Regions from separate parts of the Leclercia sp. S52 genome, predicted to be linked through region 3. Evidence: riboswitches for the same ligand, from Rfam matches in the RefSeq annotation. Region 3 holds a riboswitch; each other region holds the start of a gene.
What was found. Region 3 has a riboswitch for thiamine pyrophosphate ahead of thiC (phosphomethylpyrimidine synthase ThiC). Riboswitches for the same ligand answer to the same signal wherever they lie in the genome.
Positions count from the first base shown of each region.

Region 1 (9,575 bases), 2.0 Mb from region 3:
CACGGCTTCCACCGTCAGCTGCGGATCCTTACGCAGGGCGTTGATGTCCGCCACCGCCATGTTGCTGGCGATATCCAGATCGCCCTTCTCCACCATCAGGCGCAGGGTTTGCGACTCCTGGAAATGGCGCAGGACGACGCGGTTCATCTTCGGCTCTTCGCGCCAGTATTTCGGGTTGCGCTGCATGCGCAGCACGTCTTTTGCCTGCCAGGTCTCCAGCATAAAGGGCCCGGAACCGGCTTCGTTGGTTGTCAGCCAGCGGTTGCCCCAGTCGCTATTGACCTCGTGGCTGAGCACCGTTTTGCGATCCAGCACGCCGAGGTTGCCCAGCGCGCCGAGGGAGTAGATCACCAGCTGCGGATCGTTGGCCTTCGGCAGAGTGAGCTGCACGGTGTGGTCATCGAGGGCTTTAATCTGCTGGTCAATATTCTTCTTAGAGAACCCGTAGGATTTCCACACCGAGGCCTGGGCGAGGTTGAGGTGCAGCAGGCGGCGCATCGACCACACCACGTCCTCGGCGGTGAGCGGATTGCCGGAGTGGAAGGTCACGTTGTCGCGCAGGTGGAAGGTCAGGGTTTTGCCGTCCGGGGAAATATCCCAGGATTTCGCCAGCGCCGGTTTGACGTTGGTGAGGGTATTAGGATCCAGCTCCACCAGCGAATCGTAGAGATTGACCACAATGCCGACCACTTCGTTACCGGTCATCGCGGCCGGATCGAGGGTCAGCAGGTTGTTCATGTTCATACCGATGATGAGCTGATCGGGCGGCGTTTTTGCGTAAGCCGCACCGCTCCCCATCATCAGCGAGAGCGCGAGTAAACACGCTCCAGCCAGAGAGGTTCGTTTCATGTATATATCGCCTGTAGGGTACGTTTTTATCTGTCAGTCGTGGCTGACGGTATTGGCTTCGATATACGCAAAATTAATGTCTTCGCCGAGTCCCGGACGCGTCGGCAGGCTGACCATGCCTTCATCATCCATCGGGTCGATCAGGCTGTGCAGATAGGCTGCCGGTTCGTCGTAATCGAGGAACGGGTGCAGCAGGCCGCGCTCATACCAGCGGCAGTTCTTGATGGCGCCAATCACCGCCAGGCTCGCCGCGCCGTTGCCGTGTACTTCACAGTCCATGCCGAACGACTCCGCAAGGTTCGCCACCTTCAGGGTTGGCGAGATGCCGCCAACGCCGTTCGAACCGGCGCGCAGGATGTCGCAGGCCCCTGCCTTGATCCAGTCGGCGCGGCTGTGGTGCTTCCCGCCGAGGCTTTCTGGCCCGATGATCGGAATAGAGAGGTTTTCTGCCAGCCAGGCGTAGGAGGACATGCTCTCCTCTTCCATCGGCTCTTCAAACCACGCGAAGTTGAGCTTCTCCAGCTCTTTGCCGATGTACAGCGCTTCGGTGCGGCTGTACCAGTGGTAGCCGTCGATCATCAGGTCGATGTCCGGGCCGACCGCTTCACGCACCGCGGCGCAGGCTTTGACGTCCATCTTTGGATTGGGGGCGAAGGAGACCGGCGGCATCCAGGTGTGCAGCTTAATCGCTTTGTATCCGCGGGCGACCAGCGTCTCGGCAAAGCTGGCGTACTCTTCCGGCGTCGACAGGCCGCCGGGCAGGTCATCGCCGCACATGGTGCTGCCGTAGGCCGGCACTTTGTCGCGGTAGCCGCCGAGCAGTTTCCACACCGGCATATTCAGTTTGCGGCCAATCAGATCCCACAGCGCCTGCTCAACAAACCCCAGCGCGCGTTCGGTCAACTGGTGGGCGCTACCGCGCTGCCAGTGGGCCAGCTCCTGCCAGATCTTCTCGCGATTGAACGCGTCCTGGCCGACCATCACTTTGCGAAAGAAGGTGTTGACCACAAAAGGGCGCACCACTTCCGGCGGTGCAAATGAGTACCCTTTGGTGCCATCGTCTGCGGTAATGGTCAGCATCGCCATTTTTGCCAGGCTCCCCGGCCCCGGATGGGAATGTCCGGCGGTGTCGGAGACCCGGCGCGTGGGATACTGAAAGACGGTGACGTTTACAGATTCGATTTTCATTTTCAGTCCTTAAAACAACGTAGGTTCAGCATGTTCTGTCATTTTGAAAAGCTGTTTCGAAACTAACTGTAAGCGCATAATTCATCCACTGCCTTAGACAAATTCCGCTAAGCGCTGACCATTTTTTGTGCATCTGCACGGGAGGGAGTGACACTTTTCACAAAAGCCTGGGGAAGTGTGAAGTGGATCGGGAGAGATCTTTGAATGAAATGAAATGGGATTTCAAATATTGATGGGTGCGGTTAAATCCCCTCTCCCCTTTGGGGAGAGGGTTAGGGTGAGGGGTTATGCGATCGTCACTTTCTTATCCAAGTACACATCCTGCACGGCGTTAATCAGCTTCACGCCGTCGGCCATCGATTTTTTAAACGCCTTGCGACCGAGGATCAGCCCCATACCGCCCGCGCGTTTGTTGATCACTGCCGTGCGCACCGCATCGGTGAGATCGGTTTCCCCGCCTGCCGCCCCGCCGGAGTTGATCAACCCGGCGCGACCCATGTAGCAGTTCGCCAGCTGGTAGCGCACCAGGTCAATTGGGTTATCGCTGGTCAGTTTGCTGTAGACCCGATCGTCGGTATAGCCGAATTTCACCGCCTTGTAGCCGCCGTTGTTTTCGGCCATTTTCTGCTTGACGATATCCGCCCCGATGGTCGCCGCCAGATGGTTGGCCTGGCCGGTTAAATCGGCGGAAACATGGTAATCGGTGCCGTCTTTGCTGAAGGCCGGGTTACGCAGGTAGGCCCACAGCACGGTCACCAGCCCCAGCTCGTGTGCACGCTCGAAGGCGGCGGAGATCTCTTCGATCTGACGACGCGACTGCTCCGAGCCGAAATAGATGGTCGCCCCTACCGCGACCGCGCCGAGGTTGAAGGCCTGCTCAACGCTGGCATAGAGCGTCTGGTCATATTCGGTGGGGTAGCTCAGGGTTTCGTTGTGGTTGAGCTTAACCAGGAACGGAATGCGGTGCGCGTAACGGCGTGAGACGGACGCCAGCACGCCATAGGTGGAGGCTACGCAGTTACAGCCCGCCTCAATCGCCAGTTCGACGATATTTTTCGGATCAAAATAGAGCGGGTTGGCAGCAAAGGACGCGCCCGCAGAGTGCTCTACGCCCTGGTCCACCGGCAGGATCGACAGATAGCCGGTCCCGCCCAGACGCCCGGTGTTATACAGCGTCTGCATATTGCGCAGCACCGCCGGCGGACGGTTGTTGTCCACCATCACGCGGTCGACGTAGTCATGGCCAGGCAGGTAAAGCTGGTCGGCTGGAATGGTCATACAACGATGCTGTAACAGGCTGTCGGCGTCTTTGCCAAGCAATTGCGTAATATCAGTCATGGTTTTCCTCCCGTCAGTGCCGACAGGGTGTCGGCATTTTTATCCAGGCTCACAGGATTGTAAGCCCCCCTAAGCCTGGTCTGCGGGACGTCAAATTGCCAGCCGTCTACCACCATGCATGAAAATGATGCACCGGACCTATGCCCTGCCCCACTTCCAGCGTGTCCGCCTGTGCGAGCGCACAGGAGAGCCAGGCTTTGGCCTCGCGGACCGTATCCGCCCAGCTATCGTGCCGCGGACGCAGCGCGGCCAGCGCCGCAGATAGGGTGCAGCCGGTGCCATGGGTGTTTTTGGTATTCACCCGCGGGGCGGTAAAGCGCGTGGCCCCGTCGCGGGTGAACAGCCAGTCGGGGCTTTCGGGATCGTCCAGATGGCCGCCCTTCATCAGCACCGCCTCGCAGCCCATCGCCAGCAATGCCTGGCCCTGCGCTTTCATCTCCTGCTCGCTGCGGGCATGGGGCGCATCCAGCAAGGCCGCCGCTTCGGGTAGATTGGGGGTGATGAGCGCCACCTGCGGCAGCAGTTTTTTACGCAGCGTGTCGACGGCGGCGGTCGACAGCAGCGGGTCGCCGCTTTTCGCCAGCATCACCGTGTCCAGCACCACGTTTTTCACCTGATGACGCAGGAGCTGCTCCGCCACAGCCTCGACGATATCGGTTTCGGCCAGCATGCCGATCTTGGTGGTGTCGATGCGCACATCGCTGAATACCGACTCCAGCTGCGCCGCCACGAAGTCGGGTTCGATGCGATAGACCGACTGCACCCCGCGAGTGTTCTGTGCCACCAGGGCGGTGATCACCGAGCAGCCGTATACGCCCAGCGCGGAGAAGGTTTTCAGGTCAGCCTGGATCCCGGCTCCGCCGCTTGGGTCGGTGCCGGCGATGGTAAGCGCATTAATCCGTTTCATCGTTGTGCCCCCCAGTTCCCACAGGGCATCAAGAAACGCCGCGGCAAAACTGCCCGGGCCACGACTTTGCGCTGCCGCCAGCGTCCCGGCCCGTTTCATCCAGCCGCAGGCCGCGGCAATGTTATCCAGCCGGTCGCCCGGCAGCGAACAGCTGGCTGCCACCACCGCTGACAGGGCGCAGCCGGTGCCCACCACCCGGGTCATCAGCGGATCGCCCCCGGTGAGGGTCTGGGTACGCAGCCCGTCAGTGACGTAATCCACCTCCCCTGTCACCGCCACCACGGCATTGGTCTGCCGCGCCAGGGCTTGCGCCGCAGGCAGGGCGCTGGCGGCGGTATCGGTGGTGTCCACGCCGCGCCCGCCAGCGCTCATCCCGGCAAGAGCGAGGATTTCAGAGGCATTGCCGCGAATAGCCGCCGGTTTCAGAGCGAGGATTTGCTGGCAAAAACGGGTCCGGTACGCCAGCGCACCAACGGCCACCGGATCGAGCGTCCAGGGCTTACCCGCCGCCACCGCGCTTTCGATCGCCCGGCGCATCGCCTGGGCGCGCGGTGCGGTGAGGGTACCGACGTTAATCAGGAGCGCATCGGCAATAGTGGAAAACTGTTCAGCCTCTTCGGCTTCGATCACCATCGCCGGAGATGCGCCGAGGGCCAGCAGGACGTTGGCGGTAAAGGTATGCACCACGTCGTTAGTCATGCAGTGAGTCAGTGGAGAACGGGTTCGGAAGTGGAGTAAGGCGTGTAAATTGAGCAGGTCAGGCTGCATGGTATCGCTCCTGCCTTGCGCGAAGAAGCGATTGCCCGGAGGGCATCTGACTTCCCTACGCTGGCATTATCCAGATCAGGTGGTACGGGTATTTCTCAGCCTTCACAAGGAAGGGCACCCCGAGTCAAATTACATAAGATGATGTAATCCCGGAAGCGTAGAGGATGCGTCTGGCAATAGCAAGACCCTTCTGCTGCCGCTGCTGCTTGCCAGGATTACTCCCATCATTTTAGCTATTCGTGCTAAATGTGATCTTCATCAAGTAGTAACACCCTTCCTTCCGCGATAGTCAGCACCTCGTTACTTTTATAGAAACGATGTGATAATAGCTGCACACATAAAAGTAACTATGTTATTGATTAATAAATAATCTATTAATTTACTAAAGGTTAATGTATGAAAAAGATTCTGTTGGTGGGTGTGGTGGCTGCACTTCTTGCGGGCTGCGTCTCTGAAGAACAGCGGTTAGCGCAGTGTGAGGCAAAAGGCGTCAGCCGCGATGCCTGCTATGTTGCCGACCAGAACCGTCAGGCCACGATCAATGCCGCGGCCGAAAAACAGGCTTTAGAGAATGCCCATGCCGCCGTTCAGCATGCGCAGGCGGGCCACGTTGCTGACCCGCTGCGTGAAGCCTCTTTTAGCGCAAACGGCATCAAAGCCACCGTCAACAATGGTTTTACCCAGGCCACCATCAACGGCAAAAAAAGCCACGGTGAAGCGTTCAAATGCGAACTTCTACGAGATAAAAGGCGCGGGTTATATCCTGTCGATCTCCCTTGATGCGGACGGCGTTACCGATGCGTCATGGAATAAAACCCATGGTCGCGATCATGGGATTCTGAACGTCGTTCAAAATACTCCTAAAGCATTCTAAAATACCCCACTTTTTTTCTGCGGAGTGCCCCCCCAGGAAACCTCAGTTGCCATGCGGGGTTACGGCTTACGCGCGTTGTTTTAACGCGCGTAACAAAACGATAAACAATTAACCATTGAGCCCCGCGCAAAAAGGCTCTATATTGGCCGCGATTTTTGATGCCCTTCTCATTTTCTTAATTAATTATTCAATCGTGGCCACGTGCTGAGCTGCGGTTGTAGGAGTGATATGATGACGGATAAAGTCCGTATTGATACTTTGAATGCCTCTTCTTTCAAAACCAACGAAACCTATCTGGCCCGTCAGGCCGAAATGGAATCCAATGTCAGGAGTTATCCGCGCAAGCTGCCTTTAGCCATTACGAAGGCGGATGGGGTGTGGATCACCGATGCGGATAACAAAGAGTATCTTGATTGCCTGGCCGGTGCGGGAACGCTGGCGCTGGGTCATAACCATCCTGATGTGCTGAAAAGCATCCAAAGTGTCATTACCAGCGGCTTGCCGTTACATACCCTGGATCTGACTACGCCGTTAAAAGACGCGTTCTCAGAATACCTGCTCTCCATGCTGCCAGGTCAGGGCAAAGAGTACTGCCTGCAGTTTACCGGTCCATCCGGTGCGGACGCCGTTGAAGCCGCGCTGAAGCTGGCGAAAAAAGTGACCGGCCGCAGCGGCATTATCAGCTTCTCCGGTGCCTATCACGGCATGACCCACGGCGCACTGTCCGTGACCGGCAACCTGTCTCCGAAAGAAGCGGTTGACGGCATGATGCCGGAAGTGCAGTTCATGCCTTACCCGCACCAGTACCGCTGCCCGCTGGGTATCGGTGGTGAAGCGGGCGTGAAAGCCCTGACTTACTACTTCGAAAACCTGATCAACGACGTCGAGAGCGGCGTGCGTAAACCTGCTGCCGTGATCCTGGAAGCAGTCCAGGGCGAAGGCGGCGTGAACCCGGCTCCGGTTGAGTGGCTGCAGCGCATCCGTAAAGTGACCGAAGAGCACGGCATTCTGCTGATCCTCGACGAAGTCCAGGCGGGCTTTGCCCGTACCGGTAAATTCTTCGCCTTCGAACACGCGGGTATCCAGCCTGACATCATCGTTATGTCCAAAGCTGTTGGCGGCGGTCTGCCGCTGGCCGTGCTCGGTATCAAAAAGCAGTTCGATGCCTGGTCTCCGGGTCACCATACCGGTACCTTCCGTGGCAACCAGCTGGCGATGGCAACCGGCCTCACCACCCTGCAGATCCTCAAAGAGCAGAACATCGCTGATAAAGTTGCCGCCCAGGGCGAGTGGCTGAAAGCGAAGCTGGTTGAGCTGCAGAAACGCTATCCGGTTATCGGTCACGTGCGCGGTCTGGGCATGATGATTGGTATTGAGATCGTTAAACCGCACGAAGCTGCCGACCACATGGGCTGCTTCCCGGGCGACGGCGAGCTGTCTGCGCTGATCCAGAAGAAATGCTTCGAAGCCGGTCTGATTCTGGAGCGTGGCGGCCGTAACGGTAACGTTGTGCGTCTGCTGCCTTCCCTGCTGATCAGCGATCGGGAGCTGAACGTGTTCCTGGACAAATTTGAGCAGGCGCTGCTTGCTGCGGGCGTTCGCCCAGTCTAACCGGAGACAATGGATACAATGTCAGATTTAAACCCGATTTTGTCGTCGTCGGCGCAAAGCATCGAAGCCTATCAGCAGGCCATCGAGCAGAGCACCCAGGCGGTGATGCAGTGGCTGAAACAGCCGGAAATGTACCAGGGTAAAACGGTCGCCGAGCTGCGCGATCGTATCAACCTGGAGTTCAGCCCGGAAGGGCTGGGCAACGAGACCGCCATTGAGCGTGCCGTTGAATATTTCCTGAAAGACAGCCTGGCGGTGCACCATCCGCAGTGCGTGGCGCATCTCCACTGCCCGAGCCTGGTGGTAAGCCAGGCGGCGGAAGTCATGATCAACGCCACTAACCAGAGCATGGATTCCTGGGATCAGAGCCCGTCTGCGACCATTATCGAGATAAAACTGATCGAGTGGCTGCGTACCCGTCTGGGTTACCAGCCAGGCGACGCAGGTGTCTTCACCAGCGGCGGCACCCAGAGCAACATGATGGGTCTGATGCTGGCGCGCGATGCGTTCTTCGCGCGTCAGGGCCACTCCGTCCAGCAGGATGGTCTGGTGGGCGATCTGCGTAAGATCCGGGTGCTGTGCTCCGACAGCGCGCACTTCTCCGTGCAGAAGAACATGGCGCTGATGGGTCTGGGCTACCAGTCCGTTATCCAGGTGAAAACTGACGAATGTTCGCGTATGGATCTGACCGATCTGGCTGCGAAAATCGAGCAGTGCAATGCCAACGGCGAGCAGATTCTGGCGATTGTTGCCACCGCAGGCACTACCGACGCGGGTGCTATCGATCCGCTGCGTGCGATTGCAGAGCTGGCGGCGAAGCAGAATATCTGGGTTCACGTGGATGCGGCCTGGGGCGGCGCACTGCTGATGTCCGAGAAGTATCGCGATTACCTCGACGGTATCGAGCTGGTGGATTCCGTTACCCTGGACTTCCACAAGCAGTTCTTCCAGACCATCAGCTGCGGCGCGTTCCTGCTGAAAGAGGCGCGTCACTATGAGCTGATGCGCTATCAGGCGGCGTACCTGAACTCTGAGTTTGACGAAGAGGCTGGCGTACCGAACCTGGTGTCCAAATCCCTGCAGACCACCCGTCGCTTTGACGCGCTGAAGCTGTGGATGAGCCTGGAAGCGCTGGGCCAGAAGAAATACGCTGAGATCATCGATCACGGTGTGACCATGGCGCAGCAGGTTGCCGCGTACGTGACCGAACAGCCACAGCTGGAGCTGGTAATGCCACCGCAGCTGGCGAGCGTACTGTTCCGCTTCCGCCCTGAACTGAATCTGGACGATGCGGCCATTGCGCTGCTTAACCAGAAGATCGGTGATGCGCTGCTGGAATCGGGCCGTGCCAACGTCGGTGTGACCGAGCATAACGGGATCACCTGCCTGAAGCTGACCCTGCTGAACCCAATCGTGACGCTTGAGGATGTCAAAGTTCTGCTGTCACTGGTGGAACGCACGGCGCACGAGCTGCTGGCGAAGTAAGTTGTTCAACCCGGCAGCGTTCGCTGCCGGGTCTTTATTCCCTTGTTATTTTTTCTTCGCGTTCGGGCTCTGCTCCGCGGAATAACCATACGCATCGTAACCGGAAGCATAATAGCTGGCCGCCGATTTTATGACGTCGTTCAGGATTGCCCCTTTAATGTTGACCCCCATCTGCTGCAGGCGGCGCTGGCTGACCTCCATCTCCCGGACGCTGGTGACGTTAAAGCGTGCGACCAGCAGCGTAGAGGCCGCGACCCGGCCCACCAGCGCGGCATCCGTGACCGCCAGGATCGGCGGGGTATCGACAATCACCATGTCGTACTGCTCGCTGGCCCAGGCCATAAACGCGCGAAAACGGTCATGCATCAGCAGCTCGGACGGGTTAGGCGGATAGTGCCCGCAGGTCACCACATCAAACTGGCCGCTGGCGTACGTCTGAACCGCCTCACTAAAGGCCACTTTTCCTGACAGCACATCCGACAGACCGGCATCATTGCGCAGACCAAAAATATTGTGCACGTAGCCCTTACGCATATCGGCATCAATAAACAGCAC
Region 1 is NZ_CP152474.1:3,207,427-3,217,001, forward strand. It holds gene AAHB66_RS15485 (ABC transporter substrate-binding protein) at 1-849, opposite strand, end outside; gene AAHB66_RS15490 (mandelate racemase family protein) at 883-2,037, opposite strand; gene fbaB (class I fructose-bisphosphate aldolase) at 2,323-3,375, opposite strand; gene thiD (bifunctional hydroxymethylpyrimidine kinase/phosphomethylpyrimidine kinase) at 3,482-4,282, opposite strand; partial or broken gene thiM (hydroxyethylthiazole kinase) at 4,295-5,050, opposite strand; TPP riboswitch at 5,086-5,182, opposite strand; gene AAHB66_RS15510 (hypothetical protein) at 5,447-5,830, shown strand; gene AAHB66_RS15515 (diaminobutyrate--2-oxoglutarate transaminase) at 6,153-7,535, shown strand; gene AAHB66_RS15520 (aspartate aminotransferase family protein) at 7,554-9,020, shown strand; gene AAHB66_RS15525 (polysaccharide biosynthesis tyrosine autokinase) at 9,066-9,575, opposite strand, start outside.
Region 1: another riboswitch for thiamine pyrophosphate. It lies ahead of thiM (hydroxyethylthiazole kinase); the one in region 3 lies ahead of thiC (phosphomethylpyrimidine synthase ThiC).

Region 2 (9,575 bases), 530 kb from region 3:
TGATCTGGCCCGTGGCGCTGCTGCTGTTACTACCGATGAAATGGGTGACATCATCGCCCGCTATGTCGCTGAAGGGGTGTAATCATGGCGAAGACGTTGTACGAAAAATTGTTTGATGCGCACGTGGTCTTCGAAGCACCGAATGAAACCCCACTGCTCTATATCGATCGTCACCTGGTGCACGAAGTGACCTCGCCGCAGGCGTTTGATGGCCTGCGTGCGCATCATCGTCCGGTGCGTCAGCCAGGCAAAACCTTTGCGACGATGGACCATAACGTCTCGACGCAGACCAAAGATATCAACGCCTCCGGCGAGATGGCGCGCATTCAGATGCAGGAGCTGATCAAGAACTGCAACGAGTTTGGCGTCGAACTGTACGACCTGAACCACCCCTATCAGGGCATTGTTCACGTGATGGGTCCAGAGCAGGGTATCACCCTGCCGGGGATGACCATCGTCTGCGGCGACTCCCATACCGCCACCCACGGCGCCTTTGGCGCGCTGGCGTTCGGGATCGGCACCTCTGAAGTGGAACACGTGCTGGCGACGCAGACCCTGAAACAGGGCCGTGCGAAGACCATGAAGATTGAAGTCACCGGCCAGGCAGCGCCGGGCATCACTGCCAAAGACATCGTGCTGGCGATCATCGGTAAAACCGGCAGCGCCGGCGGCACCGGCCATGTGGTGGAGTTCTGCGGCAGCGCGATCCAGGCCCTGAGCATGGAAGGTCGTATGACCCTGTGCAACATGGCCATTGAAATGGGCGCAAAAGCCGGTCTGGTTGCCCCGGATGAGATCACCTTCGCCTATGTGAAGGATCGTCTGCATGCCCCGAAAGGCCAGCACTACGACGATGCGGTCGCTTACTGGAAAACCCTGAAAACGGACGATGGCGCGCAGTTTGACACCGTGGTGACCCTGCAGGCCGAGGCCATCGCGCCACAGGTCACCTGGGGTACTAACCCAGGTCAGGTGATCTCCGTTAACGACAGCATTCCTGACCCGGCCTCGTTCGCCGATCCGGTTGAGCGCGCCAGCGCAGAGAAGGCGCTGGCCTATATGGGGCTGAAACCGGGCGTGCCCTTGACCGACGTGGCGATTGATAAAGTGTTTATCGGTTCCTGCACCAACTCGCGTATCGAAGATTTGCGCGCGGCAGCAGAAGTGGCGAAAGGCCGTAAAGTGGCCCCGGGCGTGCAGGCGCTGGTGGTGCCAGGCTCCGGCCCGGTAAAAGCGCAGGCCGAAGCCGAAGGTCTGGATAAGATTTTCATTGAAGCAGGTTTCGAATGGCGTCTGCCAGGCTGCTCCATGTGTCTGGCCATGAACAACGACCGCCTGAATCCGGGTGAGCGTTGCGCCTCTACCAGCAACCGTAACTTTGAAGGTCGTCAGGGGCGCGGCGGACGCACGCATCTGGTGAGCCCGGCGATGGCCGCGGCAGCCGCAGTGACCGGCCATTTTGCCGATATTCGCAGCCTGAAATAAGGAGACCATCATGGCAGAGAAATTTACCCAACATACTGGCCTGGTGGTCCCTCTGGACGCGGCCAACGTCGATACCGACGCCATTATCCCGAAGCAGTTTTTGCAGAAGGTTACCCGCACCGGTTTTGGTGCCCATCTGTTTAACGACTGGCGTTTTCTGGATGACAAAGGCGAAGTGCCGAATCCGGAGTTCGTGCTGAACTTCCCGGAATTCAAAGGCGCATCGATCCTGCTGGCGCGGGAAAACTTCGGCTGCGGCTCCTCCCGCGAGCATGCGCCCTGGGCCCTGACCGACTACGGTTTCAAAGTGGTGATCGCGCCGAGCTTTGCTGACATCTTCTACGGCAACAGCTTCAACAATCAGCTGCTGCCGGTAACCTTAAGCGATGCGCAGGTCGACGAGCTGTTTGCGCTGGTGCAGAGCAACCCAGGGATTCGGTTTGTAGTGGATCTGGAAGCGCAGGAAGTGAAAGCCGGGGAGAAAACCTATAGCTTTAACATCGATGCGTTCCGTCGCCACTGCATGATCAACGGTCTGGACAGCATCGGGCTGACGCTGCAGCACGAAGACGCCATTGCGGCCTACGAGAATAAACAGCCGGCCTTTATGGGTTAATTTAATGGCCCGCAAAGCGGGCCATTAAAAAGGTGCCTGAGCCAACCAACCGCTCTGGAAAGGCGGGGAGAGATCTCCCCGCCCTCGCCTTAACGTTTCACTTCACACGCTAACACTGCCGCCAGCTCTGTATGATCCTGTCGGTATCGCAGCTCACACAGCGAGTCGCGAACCATCCAGGTGAAGATCAATAACGTCATACAGATCATCAACAAACCTAACAGCAGAGTACGTTTTGGCATTCCAGCCTCCTTATTGCTTTCCAGCGATGAAGAGGCTACCCTCATAGGGTCAAGTATGTTTGGTTGGGTAGCCTCACATCAATGTTAAGTTGAGTGGGGCTTTCTTCTGTCTACCCTTCCAGCAATGCTTCAGGCAAACAGCCTCAAGCACCCGCGTGAACTCTATGCGTTATCCGTCCTGCTGTCAGAATGGGCTGTCATTTCGTGAAGCCGCCTTCCAGAATTTCACTCTCTTTTACCCGCCACGTCATTATCAGCGCCACCAGCGAAATCGCTGCGATTACCCAGTACACCAGGCCATGACCATAGTTTTGCGCCACCGCGCCCTGGACGATCCCCGCCAGAATCACCCCGGTTGAAATGCTGTTGGTAAACAGGGTGGTGGCCGAACCTGCCCGCCCCGGCATCAGATCCTGGAACCAGAGCATGCCAATCCCGGCGACAATGCCGATAAATACCGCGTTAAACAGCTGCAGGGCAAGTAACGCTTCGCGGCTGTGAAAGAGGATCAGCCCCAGATAAAACAGCACGCCCGCCGCTACCGCAATCACCATCATCCGCCGCTTACCGAAGTGTTTGACGTAATAACCGGCGAGGATCATCGCCGGGATTTCCAGCCCGGCGGCGGTGCCCATTAAGATCCCGGCGAGCTTGTCCGGCAGGCCCAGATCGCTGCTGATCCACAGCGGCATGTCGATGATGTACATGGTGTTGCAGGTCCACATCAGGGTGGAGGCGATAAACAGCCTGCGGACATTTTTGTCTTTCCAGCCGCTGACCTGGGTCACCGGTATCGCGCCTGCAGAGTCCACCCGGGAAACGGAGGGCAGCGCGAAGGCGATCAGCCCCAGGCTAATGGCAAAAATGGCCGCTGCAATGGAGAACATGGCGGTAAAGCCATAGTTGAGGGCCAGCATAAAGGCCAGCGGCGGGCCAATGACCCACGCCAGCGAAAGCTGGGCACGCATTACCGAGCTGAACATCACCACTTCCCGCGCGGAGCTGTCGGCATATTCCCGCGCCAGGGCAAAGAGCTGCGGCATGGCGGTATTGGCAAGCGAAGCCAGCAGCACGCCGCAGGTGAGTAAGGTCAGATAGTGACGGTTAAAGGCAAACAGCAGCGCGTTGCCGATTGCCATCGCGCAGCAAAAGAGGATCAGCTTCCGGCGGTCGCCCTGGCTGTCCGATCGCTTTGCCAGCCACAGGCTGACCAGGATCCCGGCAACGGCGTTGACGGTGTAAAATATCCCCACCCAGAAGGGCTGGGCGCCTACTTCACGGCTCAGGAACAGGCTCAGGGTCGGAGCCTGCAGCGCCCCGGCAACGCCCATCATAAAAGCCACCATTAAGAAGGCGGCATAAACACCGTTGAGACGGCGTCCCATCGTCATTAACCAGAGCATTACCTGTTCCCTTTAGCGCAAGTGAAAACGAAAAAAGCCAGCAGATAATACCTGCTGGCGTGGTGATTCGCACCAATACTCAGTCACACATGATCGAAGCCATTCAGCGTTCCGAGGTCGATGTTGTCACCTCCCACTGCATCAGATCTTCCAGTATTTTCAGCCGCTGCTCTGCACACCGGCGGGCCAGCCAGGACACTCCCTTTGTCGCTGAGAAGTACTGTTGGTAAAACTGATTCGCGGTAGACCTCTTCATATTCACCTCCTCGCTTCATCGAAGTGAATTATTGGCTTAATATAGGGATTAATAAATTGCTGATTTTTTGTCAGGAGTTCCCCTTTTATGCCCTCTGGTCGTCTGCAACAACAATTCATCCGCCTGTGGCAGTGCTGTGACGGCCAGACCCGGGACACCACGCTCAGCGAGCTGGCCGAGTTGCTCAGCTGCTCGCGCCGACATATGCGCACCCTGCTTAACACCATGCAGCAGCAGGGCTGGCTGAGCTGGGAAGCTGAAGCCGGGCGCGGCAAGCGTTCCCGTCTCACCTTTCTTTATACCGGCCTCGCGCTGCAGCAGCAGCGGGCGGAAGATCTGCTGGAGCAGGATCGCATCGAGCAGCTGGTGCAGCTGGTGGGCGATAAGGCCGCGGTGCGCCAGATGCTGGTCTCCCATCTGGGCCGCAGCTTCCGCCAGGGCAGGCATATTCTGCGGGTACTCTATTATCGACCGATGAAAAACCTGTTGCCGGGCAGCGCATTACGACGCTCCGAAACCCACATGGCGCGGCAGATCTTTAGCGGGCTGACGCGCATAAATGAGGAAAATGGGGAACTGGAAGCCGACATTGCCCACCACTGGCAGCAACTTTCTCCCTTGCACTGGCGCTTTTTCTTGCGGCCTGGCATCCATTTTCACCACGGACGCGAGCTGGAGATGGCCGACGTTATCGCCACCCTGCAGCGCGCCCGCGAGCTGCCCCTCTATTCGCATATCACCCGGATCCAGTCCCCCACCGCCTGGACCCTCGATATCCAGCTTTCGCAGCCCGACCGCTGGCTGCCGTGGCTGCTGGGGTATGTACCTTCGATGATCCTGCCGCGCGAGTGGGAAACGATGCACAACTTTGCCAGCCAGCCGGTGGGCACCGGGCCCTACGCCGTTTCCCGCAACAACAATAACCAGCTCAAGATCCGCGCCTTCGATGACTACTTTGGCTACCGGGCGCTGATTGACGAGGTGAACGTCTGGGTCCTGCCGGATATCAACGAAGAGCTGAGCGTCGGCCTGACGCTGGAAGGGCCCACCGAGGGGGAAAAGGCGGTGGAAAGCCGGCTTGAAGAGGGCTGCTACTATCTGCTGTTCGACAACCGCTCCCACCGCGGAGCCAGCGCCGAGGTGCGCCAGTGGGTCAGCCGGATCCTCTCCCCGGCCAATCTGATCTATCAGGCCGAGGAGGTTTATCAGTCCTACTGGTTCCCGGCGTATGGCCTGCTGCCGCGCTGGCACCACGCCCGCCCGGGTCGCGGCGACAAACCGGCCGGGCTGGAGAGCCTCACCCTGACCTTCTACCGCGAGCATATTGAACACCGGGTGATCGCCAGAATGATGAGTGAACTGCTGGCCGCCGAACAGGTGACGCTGAACATTCAGGAGGTCAGCTATGAGGAGTGGCATCGGGGCGAGACGGTGAGCGACATCTGGCTCAACAGCGTCAACTTTACCCTGCCCCTCGACTTCTCGCTGTTCTCGCATCTGTATGAAGTCCCGCTCCTGCAGCACTGCATTGCGCGGGACTGGCAGCAGGACGCCGCCGAGTGGCGCGCGGGCGAGATGAACCTTGCCGTCTGGTGCCAGCAGCTGCTGTCCCAGCAGGCGATTGTCCCGCTGATCCACCACTGGCTGATGATCCAGGGCCAGCGCAGTATGCGCGGCTTACGCATGAACACCCTGGGCTGGTTTGACTTTAAATCGGCATGGTTTGCGCCGCCGGAACCATAATACTTTCGTAATATTCACCAAATCATTACAATACCGCCGTTCTCAACGGGGTGCTGCGCGCAAGCGTGTGCTGAGAAAATACCCGTCGAACCTGATCCGGATAACGCCGGCGAAGGGATTTGAGGCTGTCGCTCAAAATCCTTTGCCACTCTCACATACAGAGGTGCAAAGTGTTCAAAACTGTTCTTCCCCTGCTGGCGCTGGTTGCGCTGCCTGCCGTTGCCAGTCCTGTCCTGACGGTCTATACCTATGACTCTTTCGCCGCCGACTGGGGCCCAGGCCCGGCGGTCAAAAAAAGCCTTTGAAGCCGACTGCCACTGCGAGCTGAAATTCGTGGCGCTGGAAGATGGCGTCTCGCTGCTTAATCGCCTGCGTATGGAGGGCAAAAACAGCAAAGCCGACGTGGTGCTGGGTCTGGATAACAACCTGCTGGAAGCGGCCACCCAAACCGGACTGTTCGCCAAAAGCGGCGTGGCGACCGAAGCGGTTAACGTCCCTGGCGGCTGGAAGAATGACACCTTTGTGCCCTTCGATTATGGCTACTTCGCCTTCGTGTACGACAAAAACAAGCTGAAAAACCCGCCGAAGAGCCTGAAAGAGCTGGTTGAGAGCGATCAGAAGTGGCGCGTGATCTACGAAGATCCGCGCACCAGCACCCCGGGGCTGGGTCTGCTGCTGTGGATGCAAAAAGTGTACGGCGATAAGACCCCGGAAGCCTGGCAGAAGCTGGCGGCCAAAACCGTCACCGTCACCAAAGGCTGGAGCGAGGCCTACGGCCTGTTCCTGAAAGGGGAAAGCGACCTGGTGCTGAGCTACACCACCTCTCCGGCGTATCACATTATTTCGGAGAAAAAAGAGAACTACGCTGCCGCTGATTTTGCCGAAGGTCACTACCTGCAGGTCGAAGTTGCCGCCCGCACCGCCGCCAGCAAACAGCCGGAACTGGCAGAGAAGTTCCTGAAATTTATGGTCTCCCCGTCGTTCCAGAATGCTATCCCGACCGGCAACTGGATGTACCCGGTCACCAACGTGGCGTTACCTGCCGGTTTCGACACTCTGGTGAAACCGAAAACCGCGCTGGAATACTCCCCGCAGGAAGTGGCCGGGAAACGTGCCGCCTGGGTCAGTGAATGGCAACGCGCCGTCAGCCGCTGATCGCCGGTTGGTTACTCCCGGGGCTGATAGCCGCCACCCTGATGGTGGCCGTCGCCCTGGGGGCATTTCTGGCGCTGTGGTTTAACGCGCCAGCCACCGATGTCAAGGCGCTGCTGCACGACGGCTATCTGTGGCACGTCATCCGCTTCTCGTTCTGGCAGGCGTTTCTTTCCGCCCTGCTCTCCGTTGTGCCCGCTATCTTCCTCGCCCGCGCGCTCTACCGGCGGCGTTTCCCCGGCCGGCAGGCGCTGCTGCGCCTGTGCGCCATGACCCTGATCCTGCCGGTGCTGGTGGCGATATTTGGCATTCTCAGCGTTTACGGGCGGCAGGGCTGGCTTGCCGCTCTCTGCGAGGCCCTCGGGCTGGAGTGGACCTTCTCGCCTTATGGCCTGCAGGGCATCCTGCTGGCGCACGTCTTTTTCAACATGCCGATGGCGACGCGGCTGCTGCTGCAGGCGCTGGAGAATATCCCCGGCGAGCAGCGCCAGCTCGCCGCCCAGCTCGGCATGCGCGGCTGGTCCTTTTTCCGCTTTGTGGAGTGGCCGTGGCTGCGCCGACAAATTCCGCCCGTCGCCGCGCTGATCTTTATGCTCTGCTTTGCCAGCTTTGCCACCGTGCTCTCGCTGGGCGGCGGGCCGCAGGCCACCACCATTGAGCTCGCCATCTATCAGGCCCTGAGCTACGACTACGATCCGGGCCGCGCGGCGCTGCTGGCGATGGTGCAGATGTTCTGCTGCCTGGGGCTGGTGATGCTGAGCCAGCGGCTGGGTAAAGCTATCGCCGTGGGCAGCAGCCAGCTTGTCGGCTGGCGCGATCCGCATGACAGCCTGCGCAGCCGCCTGACCGATGGCCTGCTCATCACCCTCGCCCTGCTGCTGTTGCTCCCGCCGCTGCTGGCGGTGGTGGTGGATGGCCTGAACCTTAACCTGCTGGCAGTGCTGCAACAGCCGGTGCTGTGGCAGGCGCTCGGCACCTCGCTGCGCATTGCCCTGGGGGCGGGTCTGCTCTGCGTCCTGCTGACCATGATGCTGCTGTGGACCAGCCGGGAGCTGTATGCCCGTCAGGCGACAGTGGCCGGCCAGGCGCTGGATCTGAGTGGCATGCTGATCCTGGCGATGCCCGGCATCGTGCTGGCGAGCGGCTTCTTCCTGCTGTTTAACAGCACCGTCGGCCTGCCCGAGTCGGCCGATGGCATCGTCATCTTCACCAATGCCCTGATGGCTATTCCATATGCGCTAAAGGTACTGGAAAACCCAATGCGCGACCTCAGCGCCCGCTACACTCTGCTCTGCGATTCACTGGGGATGCACGGCTGGCAGCGGCTGAAGGTGGTGGAGCTCCGCGCCCTGAAACGCCCGCTGGCGCAGGCGCTGGCTTTTGCCTGCGTGCTGTCGATCGGTGATTTCGGGGTGGTGGCGCTGTTTGGCAATGATGATTTCCGCACCCTGCCGTTCTGGCTGTATCAGCAGATAGGCTCGTATCGCAGCCAGGATGGCGCCGTCACGGCGCTGCTGCTGTTGCTGCTGTGTTTTGCGTTATTTACCGTTATCGAAAAACTCCCGGGGCGTGATGTTAACTCTCACTGATGTAACCTGGCTTTATCAGCACCTGCCGATGCGCTTCACCCTGTCCGTGCGCCAGGGAGAATCTATCGCCGTGCTCGGCCCCAGCGGCGCGGGGAAAAGCACGCTCCTCAATCTGGTGGCCGGTTTTCTGCAACCGGCCAACGGCCGTATCACCATTGAGGGCCAGGATCATACCCATACGCCGCCGTCACAGCGCCCGGTGTCGATGCTGTTTCAGGAAAACAACCTCTTTACCCATCTGACCGTGCGCCAGAACATCGGCCTCGGCATGCATCCGGGGCTCAGGCTGAACGCCGGGCAACAGCAAAAGCTGAGTGATATCGCGGCGCAAATGGGAATTGGCGAGCTGCTGGAACGGCTGCCGGGCGAGCTCTCGGGCGGTCAGCGTCAGCGCGTCGCCCTCGCCCGCTGTCTGGTACGCGAGCAGCCGATCCTGCTGCTGGATGAGCCCTTTTCGGCGCTCGATCCGGCGTTACGTCAGGAGATGCTGCTGCTGGTTAAAGAGGTGTGCGAACGCCAGAACCTGACGATGCTGATGGTGTCCCACAGCGTGGAAGATGCGGTCAAAATTGCCCGTCGGTCGGTGGTGATTGCCGATGGCCGTATCGCCTGGGACGGCGATACGGAACAGCTGGTGAGCGGAAAGGCCAGCGCGTCGCGCCTGCTGGGGATCCACTGACGGCGGTCAGCGGCTGACCACCTTCAATAAGATCTCCCCGTAGACCGGCATCAGCGGATGGCGGATCAGCGCCACCAGTGCCACCACGGCGATGCCCAGGGTGACGGGTGCCAGCCAGAATAAGCGCCCGCGCGGCAGAAAATTGCTCAGACGATCCGTGGAGGCTGTCCCGCTGCGCCACAGCCGCCAGCAGAGCCATGCCGCCAGCCACAGCAGCAGCGCGGTTGCCAGCAGCAGCCACTTAAAGCCGCCGCTCTGCACCCCGGCAGGAATATCGATGGCCGCCCCGGCCAGGATCCCCGGCAGGAAGTAGATCGGCGGCCAGAACAGGCAGCCCAGCAGGTTCGGCACAATAAACTTGGTCACCGGCAGATCCAGCATCCCCGCCACCATCGGCACCAGCGGACGCG
Region 2 is NZ_CP152474.1:754,377-763,951, reverse strand. It holds gene leuB (3-isopropylmalate dehydrogenase) at 1-82, shown strand, start outside; gene leuC (3-isopropylmalate dehydratase large subunit) at 85-1,485, shown strand; gene leuD (3-isopropylmalate dehydratase small subunit) at 1,496-2,101, shown strand; gene AAHB66_RS03625 (Hok/Gef family protein) at 2,191-2,343, opposite strand; gene AAHB66_RS03620 (sugar efflux transporter) at 2,541-3,746, opposite strand; gene sgrT (glucose uptake inhibitor SgrT) at 3,850-4,002, opposite strand; gene sgrR (HTH-type transcriptional regulator SgrR) at 4,090-5,745, shown strand; TPP riboswitch at 5,782-5,881, shown strand; partial or broken gene thiB (thiamine ABC transporter substrate binding subunit) at 5,916-6,900, shown strand; gene thiP (thiamine/thiamine pyrophosphate ABC transporter permease ThiP) at 6,876-8,486, shown strand; gene thiQ (thiamine ABC transporter ATP-binding protein ThiQ) at 8,470-9,165, shown strand; gene AAHB66_RS03590 (DedA family protein) at 9,172-9,575, opposite strand, start outside.
Region 2: another riboswitch for thiamine pyrophosphate. It lies ahead of thiB (thiamine ABC transporter substrate binding subunit); the one in region 3 lies ahead of thiC (phosphomethylpyrimidine synthase ThiC).

Region 3 (9,575 bases):
TTGTAGGCCCGGTAAGCGTAGCGCCACCGGGCGTGTTAGTTCACCAGCGGTAACCGGCGATACAGCTCGATCATATCTCCCGCCAGATCCTGAATCACCATCGCGTTCATCAGGTGGTCCTGAGAGTGAACGGTAATCAGGTTAACCGGTAGCTTGCCGGTGCCTTCATCCATACCGATCAGCTTCGTCTGGATGGTGTGCGCATGCTTAACGAATTCACGCGACTCTTCCATCGCTTTTTCCGCGTCGGCAAATTCACCTTTACGCGCCATCTGCAGGGCGGTTAATGCTGAACTGCGGGCTGCACCGGCATTCACCAGCAGCTCCATAATAATGGTTTCTAAATCTTCCATGGGTCACTCCAGCAGCTTGAGGGCTTTTTCGAGGACGGCATCGCCTTTCATCATGCCGTAATCCATCATGTCGATAACCGCGACTTTTTTGCCCAGCGGTTCTGCCTGTGCCTGAAGATTATTGAGTTCGTATTTGACCTGCGGGCCAAGCAACACAATGTCGGCTGCGGCGATTTCATCTTTAAACTCAGCAACCGGTACGGCTTTAATGGTTACTTCGACCCCTTTTTTCTGCGCGGCGTCTTTCATGCGTTGAACCAGCATGCTGGTGGACATTCCCGCTGCACAGCATAAAACGATGTTCTTCATAGTCAGCCTCAATGTACATGTGTTTATTGATAATTATCCCGCGTAGCCCGCTTCGACAACCGCGTTACCGCGATTGTGTGTGAGGCATCACAAAGAAACCCGCATTTTCTGAAACCGGTTACAATTGTTACAGAACGGGGAAAGGCAGGGCGGAACGAGGAAGAAGCTTTCCGCCCTGGTCAGCATCCCCGGCTGACGGAATAAGCGTAAAAAAAACATGCTCAGGCTGACAATGGCCCGTTGATGAGGTTACGTGACGCCTCGTAATAACTTCATCGGGTTACACTCTTTTTCAGCCCGGCTGCGAGGCGCGTCCCAGCCAGCTATCCCAGTCTTTCCACACCGGCTGCAATCCCTGCTGGCTGAGCGCTTCGGCAACCACTTCCGGGCGACGACTATCGTGCGGCGCAAACTGCTCCAGCTCGGGATGGTCATCGGCATAGCCGCCTGGCTGGGTTTTTGAAAAGGCGCTGACGTTGTTAATGGCCAGCGGAATGACGCGATCGCGAAACGCGGGGGATTCCCGGGTCGACAGTGACAGCTCCACCTCCGGCGCCAGTAGACGAAACGCGCAGATGGTCTGCACCAACTGACGTTCATCCATGATCGACGCGGGCTGGATCCCGCCAGCGCAGGGGCGCAGCCGGGGAAAGGAGATCGAGTACCTGCTCTGCCAGTAGTGCTGCTGTAGCCAGAGCAGGTGTTCCGCCACCATAAAGTTGTCGACCCGCCAGCTGTCGGAGAGTCCGGTCAGTGCCCCGAGTCCGATCTTGTCGATCCCGGCGCGGCCCAGCCGATCCGGGGTCTCAAGTCGCCAGAAGAAGTCCTGCTTTTTACCTTTCAAGTGGTGTTGAGCATAGACCGCCTCGTGATAGGTCTCCTGATAGACCAGCACGCCATCCAGCCCCAGCGTTTTTAGCTCGCCATATTCGGCCTCTGACAGGGGTTGAACCTCCATCTGCAACGAGGCGAACTGGCGGCGAATGGCCGGGATATGGCGACGAAAATAGTCCATTCCGACCTTAGCCTGGTGCTCGCCGGTCACCAGCAGCAGATGCTCAAACCCCATCTCGCGGATCGTGGCACACTCCCGGGCAATCTCATTTTCATCCAGCGTTTTGCGCTTGATGTGGTTGCTCATTGAAAAGCCGCAGTAGGTACAGTCGTTCGCGCACAGGTTGGAGAGATAGAGCGGAACATAAAAGCTCACCGTGTTGCCAAAGCGCTGGCGGGTCAGACGCTGGGCCCGCTGCGCCATCGGCTCAAGATACGCGCTGGCGGCGGGGGAGAGCAGGGCCATCATATCCTCGCGCGTCGGCTGCCGGGCAGTCAGAGCGCGCTCAACGTCCGCCGGGGTTTTACTGTTGATGCGCAGGCGAATATCGTCCCAGTTGAGCTGGTGCCAGCGATCGGTAAAGGTATTCATGAGAAGGCCTCCAGAAATCCGGTTAACGGGCTGGTGGCCTGGGCTTCAGGGCTCCGCGAGCCGGGGCCAGACTGGCGTGCCAGCACGCCCGCCTCTACCGCCAGACGAAACGCCCGCGCCATCATCACCGGATCGTCCGCGACTGCAATGGCGGTGTTGACCAGCACGGCATCGGCCCCCATCTCCAGCGCCTGTGCGGCATGGCTGGGAACGCCGATCCCGGCATCCACGATCACCGGCACGGTCGCCTGCTGAATGATGATCTCCAGCATGGCGCGGGTTTCCAGCCCCTGGTTGGAGCCTATCGGCGCGCCGAGCGGCATCACCGCCGCGCAACCCGCCTCTTCAAGCCGTTTGCACAGCACCGGATCGGCACCGCAGTAGGGCAGCACCGTGAATCCCTCTTTTACCAGCATTTCCGCCGCTTTCAGCGTCTCGATGGGATCGGGCAGCAGCCAGCGGGCATCGGGATGGATCTCCAGCTTGAGCCAGTGCGTTCCCAGCGCCTCGCGCGCCAGCCGGGCGGCGAACACCGCCTCCTCCGCGGTTTTGGCCCCGGAGGTGTTGGGCAGCAGGCTGACACCTGCCTCCAGCAGCGGCGCCAGAATAGCGTCATTGTGATTGCGCAGATCGACCCGCTTCATCGCCAGGGTCACCAGCTGGCTGCCGCTCTCGCGAATGGCGTCCACCATCAGCTGCGGCGAGGCGAATTTCCCGGTGCCGGTAAACAGATGTGAATCAAAGGTTTTATCAGCAATACGTAACATCTCAGCCTCCGGCAATCACCTGAAAGAGCAGGATCCGATCGCCTTCGCAGACCTGCTGTTTATCCCACTGCTCGCGCGGCAGGATCTGTTGATTCAGGGCCAGCGCGACCCCGGGTTTTAACTGGCGCAGCTGGTGGAGCAGAGTGGCAACGGTTATGCCTTCCACGCACTGCATCGGTTCGTCGTTAAACAGGATCCGCATGCTGGCCTCCACATACCTCACAGCCGCTGGCGCGCTGCAGGGCCAGCTGTCGCCAGCTTCCTGCCCGGGCATCGAACAGGCGCAGCGCATTGCGCGGGGTCTCGATGCCGCTCAGCAGCTTGATCGCCTCCAGCGCCTGCAAGGTTCCCATCACGCCAACCACCGGCCCGACAATGCCTGCGGTGCGGCAGTTGCGTTGCGGCTCGTCATCCTCCGGCCACAGACAGCGATAGCAGCCCTGCGCCCAGGGCGGTGTCAGCACCATCATCTGCCCGCCAAATCCCACGGCGCTGGCGGTGATGAGCGGGGTGTTGAGCATCACGCAGGCGGCATTGATCGCCTGGCGGGTGGCCATGTTATCGGTGCAGTCCAGCACCACGTCGGCGCGGGCGATCTCCTCCTGCAGCGCTTTGCCTTCCAGGCGGGTCTGCAGGGCAATCAGCCGGATGTCCGGGTTAAGCTGCTGCAGCCGGCGCTGCGTCACTTGCGCTTTCGGCTGGGCGATATCGTCGGTAGTAAACAGGATCTGGCGCTGCAAATTACTCAGATGCACCTCGTCATCGTCGGCCAGCACCAGGGTGCCGATCCCGGCACCGGCCAGGTACAGCGCCGCCGGAGCGCCTAATCCGCCGAGGCCGACCAGCAATACCCGGCTGGCGAGCAGCTTCTGCTGCCCGTCGATGGCGATATCCTCCAGCAGGATCTGGCGGCTGTAGCGCATAAAGTCACGGTCATTCATCGCCCGCCCCCGCCAGTTGCAGTAGCTGTGCCGTTGCCGCCTGCCAGTCATCGGCCTGAGTGATAGCGCTCACCACCGCAATGCTGCCCACGCCGGTCGCCAGCACCGCCGCGGCGCGTTCGAGACTGATACCACCGATGGCGACGGTAGGGTAATCCGCAAGCCGTTCGATATGGCGGGCCAGCTGCTCCAGCCCCTGAGGGGCGGAAGGCATCTGCTTGGTTTGGGTCGGGAAAACGTGCCCGAGGGCGATGTAGGACGGACGCGCCGCCAGCGCCACGTCGATCTCCATGTCGTCGTGGGTTGAGACGCCGAGGCGTAACCCGGCAGCACGAATGGCCGCAAGATCGGTGGTCTCCAGGTCTTCCTGGCCGAGATGCACGCCATAAGCCTGATGTTTAATCGCCAGCCGCCAGTAATCATTGATAAACAGGCGGGCGTCGTAGCGACGCCCCAGGGCAATGGCCGCCACGATATCGGCCTCGACCTCGTCATCCTGCTTATCTTTGATGCGCAGCTGGATCGTTTTTACGCCCGCGGCAAGCAGACGCTCAATCCAGGCCACGCTGTCGACCACCGGATAGAGCCCAAGACGAAAGGGTACCGGCGGGAAGTTGGGTTGATACATTACGCCTCCTCTTTTTTGAGGTAGATCACGCCGCCCTTGGCGCGGAAGGTTTCCGACATGTCGGCCATCCCCACTTCAATGGTCTGCGCCGCGGCGTAGTCGCGTACCTCCTGGCTGATTTTCATCGAGCAGAATTTTGGCCCGCACATGGAGCAGAAGTGCGCCACTTTGCCGGATTCCTGAGGCAGGGTTTCGTCGTGATAGGCGCGGGCGGTGAAGGGGTCGAGGGCGAGGTTGAACTGATCTTCCCAGCGGAATTCAAAGCGTGCTTTCGACATGGCGTTATCGCGGATCTGCGCCCCCCGGGTGACCCTTCGCCAGGTCGGCGGCATGGGCGGCGATCTTGTAGGTGATCAGCCCCTGCTTCACGTCCTCTTTGTTTGGCAGGCCGAGGTGCTCTTTCGGCGTGACGTAGCAGAGCATGGCGCAGCCAAACCAGCCGATCATCGCTGCACCAATTCCGGAGGTGAAGTGGTCATAGCCCGGCGCGATGTCGGTGGTCAACGGCCCCAGGGTGTAGAACGGCGCTTCGTGGCAGTGCTCCAGCTCTTCGGTCATATTGCGGCGGATCATCTGCATCGGCACGTGGCCCGGGCCCTCAATCATCACCTGCACGTCATACTCCCAGGCAATTTTGGTCAGCTCGCCCAGGGTGTGGAGTTCGGCAAACTGCGCTTCGTCGTTGGCATCGCGAATGGAGCCCGGACGCAGGCCATCGCCCAGCGACAGCGACACGTCGTACGCGGCGCAGATTTCGCAGATCTCGCGGAAGTGCTCATACAGGAAGTTCTCCTGATGATGGGACAGGCACCATTTCGCCATGATCGAACCGCCGCGGGAGACGATGCCGGTCAGGCGTTTAGCGGTCATCGGCACGTAGCGCAGCAGCACGCCTGCGTGGATGGTGAAGTAATCCACGCCCTGCTCGGCCTGCTCCAGCAGCGTATCGCGGAAGGCTTCCCAGGTGAGATCTTCCGCGATGCCGTTAACCTTCTCCAGCGCCTGGTAGATGGGCACCGTACCAATCGGCACCGGGCTGTTACGCAGGATCCATTCGCGGGTTTCGTGAATATAGCGGCCGGTGGAGAGATCCATCACCGTGTCGGCACCCCAGCGGGTGGACCAGACCAGCTTCTCCACCTCTTCCTCGATGGAGGAGGTGACCGCCGAGTTACCGATGTTGGCATTCACCTTCACCAGGAAGTTACGCCCGATGATCATCGGCTCTGATTCCGGGTGGTTGATGTTGGCCGGGATAATGGCACGGCCCGCGGCCACTTCGTCACGCACAAATTCCGGGGTGATGTTCTCCGGCAGGCGGGCGCCAAAGCCTTCGCCTGGATGCTGGTGGCGCAGCACTTCGCCACGAATGCGCTCGCGGCCCATATTTTCGCGGATGGCGATAAACTCCATCTCCGGCGTCACTATCCCCTGGCGGGCGTAGTGCAGCTGGGTCACGCATTTACCCGCTCGTGCACGCTTCGGCGTGAGCAGCCCGGTGAAGCGCAGCTCGTCCAGACCGTCATCGGCCAGGCGCTCCCGGGTGTAAGCCGAGCTTTGCTCGTTCAGGGCTTCGCTGTCGTTACGGGCTTCTATCCATGGCAGGCGCAGCTTGGCCAGCCCCTGCTGGACATTAATCGCCACATCCGGATCGCCGTACGGGCCGGAGGTGTCGTAGACCGGGACCGCTTCGTTCTCTTCAAACTGCGGATTCTCTTTGCTGCCGCCGATCAAGGTCGGGCTGAGCTGGATCTCGCGCATCGGCACGCGGATATCCTCCTGCGAACCGGTCAGATAGATGCGTTTCGAGTTCGGGAAAGCGGTGCCTTCCAGAGTGTCGATAAAGTGTTGGGCGTGTGCGCGCTGTTCGCGGCGGGTCATTTTTGTGGCAGACATAGCTCGTTCCAGTAAGTGCAGGAAGTGGCTTGTCAGACGACGGATGAAGCAAGAGAGGATCGCCCGGGGGCGATGCAATATGTTGACTCTTGTTCCCTTCGCAGGTCTTAACCTGATCAGGTTCCGCGGATCCCGAATTAACGGTCTCAGCCCGGCTTTCGCACTGGGCACTCCGACAAGAATAAGCTCCCCTACAGCGGGAGCAGTGAATGTAAACTACGCGTTAACGAGGAATAACTCAAGCCGGTCGGGCGACGTTATCTTCGTTGCTCGCTTTCAGATTGTGATCCAACGCAAGGGCGATCAGGTTGTCTTCCAGCGTAAAGCGCTGCTCCAGCGCCTCGCCGATATCGGAAAGCGCCTGCTGAAATTCCAGGTAGTTATCCTGATCGATGGCGTTTTCCAGCGTGGAGTCGTAGTAATCCATGATTTGCTGGGTATTGGCTTCCAGTAGGGGATAGAGTTTGGTTGCCGCTAAATACGGACTCTTACCTTCCATTTCACGGATAAAGCGTTCATAAATATTGAAATGACCGTTGGAAAGGTAGTCGACCAGGCTCTGACAGAAATCGTCCAGCGCTTTTTCGTTCAGGCGCATATAGGACTCTTTGCCAGGCTTAATGCCAACGAGATTGTAGTAGGCAACAAGCAGATGTTTCCGCACGTGCAGCCAGCGATCGACCAGTTTGTTACTTCCGCCAACGCGCTCTGTCAGGTTTTCTAGCTGGTTTAGCATGTTTGACTCCGCAAGGTTAAGATTAAAAGCTGCCCACCCAAAATGTAATAGTATTGTTACCAACATGCCTGTGAAGCAAAGGTAGTGCAATAGATATGGATCGTATAATTGAAAAATCGGATCGTGGCTGGTGGTTAGTCAGTCATGAACAAAAATTATGGTTGCCCGGCGGTGAATTACCATACGGCGAGGCCGGAAATTTCGATCTTGCGGGACAGCCCGCACTAAATATTGGCGAGTGGAAGGGCGATTCTGTGTGGTTGATCCAACAAAATCGCCGTCACGATATGGGATCGGTGCGTCAGGTGCTCGATCTTGATGTCGGCTTGTTCCAGCTGGCAGGTCGTGCTGTGCAGTTGGCCGAGTTTTATCGCTCGCATAAGTTCTGCGGCTACTGTGGCCACACCATGCACCCAAGCAAAACCGAGTGGGCGATGCTCTGCAGCCACTGCCGGGAACGCTATTACCCGCAAATCGCGCCGTGCATCATCGTCGCCATCCGCCGGGATGATTCCATTTTGCTGGCGCAGCACACCCGTCATCGCAACGGCGTGCATACCGTGCTGGCCGGGTTTGTCGAAGTGGGCGAAACCCTGGAGCAGGCGGTCGCACGGGAAGTGATGGAGGAGAGCGGTATCAAGGTGAAGAACCTGCGCTATGTCACCTCACAGCCGTGGCCATTCCCACAGTCGCTGATGACCGCCTTTATGGCCGAGTACGACAGCGGTGAGATCGTCATCGACCCGAAAGAACTGCTGTCAGCCGACTGGTATCGCTACGACGATTTACCGCTGTTACCACCGCCGGGCACCGTGGCCCGCCGGCTGATAGAAGATACGGTGGCAATGTGTCGGGCCGACTATGAATGACGTGGTACACTGGGGATAAGACGCTTAAGGAACTGCAAAAATGACCGAACTGAAGAACGATCGTTATCTGCGTGCGCTGCTGCGCCAACCCGTTGATTTCACCCCGGTATGGATGATGCGCCAGGCGGGCCGCTATTTGCCGGAATACAAAGCCACGCGCGCGCAGGCGGGCGATTTTATGTCGCTGTGCAAAAACGCGGAGCTGGCCTGCGAAGTGACCCTTCAGCCGCTGCGCCGCTATCCGCTGGACGCGGCGATCCTCTTCTCCGATATCCTGACTATCCCCGATGCGATGGGGCTTGGCCTGTACTTTGAAACTGGCGAAGGCCCACGCTTTAGCTCGCCGATTAAGAGTAAAGCGGACATCGATAACCTGCCAATCCCGGACCCGGAGCAGGAGCTCGGTTATGTGATGAATGCGGTGCGCACCATTCGCCGCGAGCTGAAAGGCGAAGTGCCGCTGATCGGCTTCTCCGGCAGCCCGTGGACGCTGGCGACCTACATGGTCGAAGGCGGCAGCAGTAAGGCCTTCACCCTAATCAAAAAGATGATGTACGCCGATCCGCTGGCGCTGCATGCTCTGCTGGATAAGCTGGCGAAAAGCGTCACCCTGTACCTGAACGCCCAGATCAAAGCGGGCGCTCAGTCGGTGATGATCTTCGATACCTGGGGTGGGGTGCTGACGGGCCGCGATTATCAGCAGTTCTCGCTCTACTACATGCATAAAATCGTCGATGGTCTGCTGCGTGAAAACGAAGGCCGTCGCGTGCCGGTGACCCTGTTCACCAAAGGCGGTGGGCAGTGGCTGGAAGCCCTGGCGGAGACCGGCTGTGATGCGCTGGGCCTTGACTGGACTACCGATATTGCCGACGCGCGCCGTCGCGTTGGGGACAAAGTCGCCCTGCAGGGCAACATGGATCCGTCTATGCTGTATGCTCCGGCCGCCCGTATTGAAGAAGAAGTCGCGACCATTCTGGCGGGCTTCGGTCAGGGCGAAGGCCATGTGTTTAACCTGGGGCACGGTATTCATCAGGATGTACCGCCAGAACATGCAGGCGTGTTTGTGGAGGCGGTGCACCGACTTTCTGCCCAGTATCACCTGTAAGGAGTCGTTATGGATCTTGCGTCACTTCGCGCTCAACAACTTAAACTTGCTGCGTCGGTATCCCGTGAAGACCGGCTGGATAAAGACCCTCCCGCGCTGATTGCCGGGGCAGATGTCGGGTTTGAGCAGGGCGGTGAGGTGACGCGGGCGGCGATAGTCCTGCTGACCTGGCCCGAACTGGAGCTGGTCGAGTATCAGGTGGCGCGCATCGCCACCACCATGCCTTACATCCCCGGATTCCTCTCTTTCCGTGAATATCCCGCGCTGCTGGCCGCGTGGGATCAGCTTTCGCGAAGACCCGACCTGATGTTTGTCGATGGCCACGGGATCTCCCATCCGCGCCGTCTCGGTGTCGCCAGCCATTTTGGTATGCTGGTGGATGTTCCGACTATCGGGGTAGCGAAAAAGCGCCTCTGCGGTAAGTTTGAACCCCTGTCTGCCGAACCCGGCGCGCTGGCACCCTTGATGGACAAAGGCGAACAGCTGGCGTGGGTCTGGCGCAGCAAGGCGCGCTGCAATCCGCTATTCATCGCCACCGGCCATCG
Region 3 is NZ_CP152474.1:225,097-234,671, forward strand. It holds gene AAHB66_RS01040 (PTS lactose/cellobiose transporter subunit IIA) at 36-353, opposite strand; gene AAHB66_RS01045 (PTS sugar transporter subunit IIB) at 357-662, opposite strand; gene thiH (2-iminoacetate synthase ThiH) at 955-2,088, opposite strand; gene thiG (thiazole synthase) at 2,085-2,855, opposite strand; gene thiS (sulfur carrier protein ThiS) at 2,857-3,057, opposite strand; gene AAHB66_RS01065 (HesA/MoeB/ThiF family protein) at 3,041-3,796, opposite strand; gene thiE (thiamine phosphate synthase) at 3,789-4,424, opposite strand; partial or broken gene thiC (phosphomethylpyrimidine synthase ThiC) at 4,424-6,320, opposite strand; TPP riboswitch at 6,397-6,505, opposite strand; gene rsd (sigma D regulator) at 6,559-7,056, opposite strand; gene nudC (NAD(+) diphosphatase) at 7,152-7,925, shown strand; gene hemE (uroporphyrinogen decarboxylase) at 7,966-9,030, shown strand; gene nfi (deoxyribonuclease V) at 9,040-9,575, shown strand, end outside.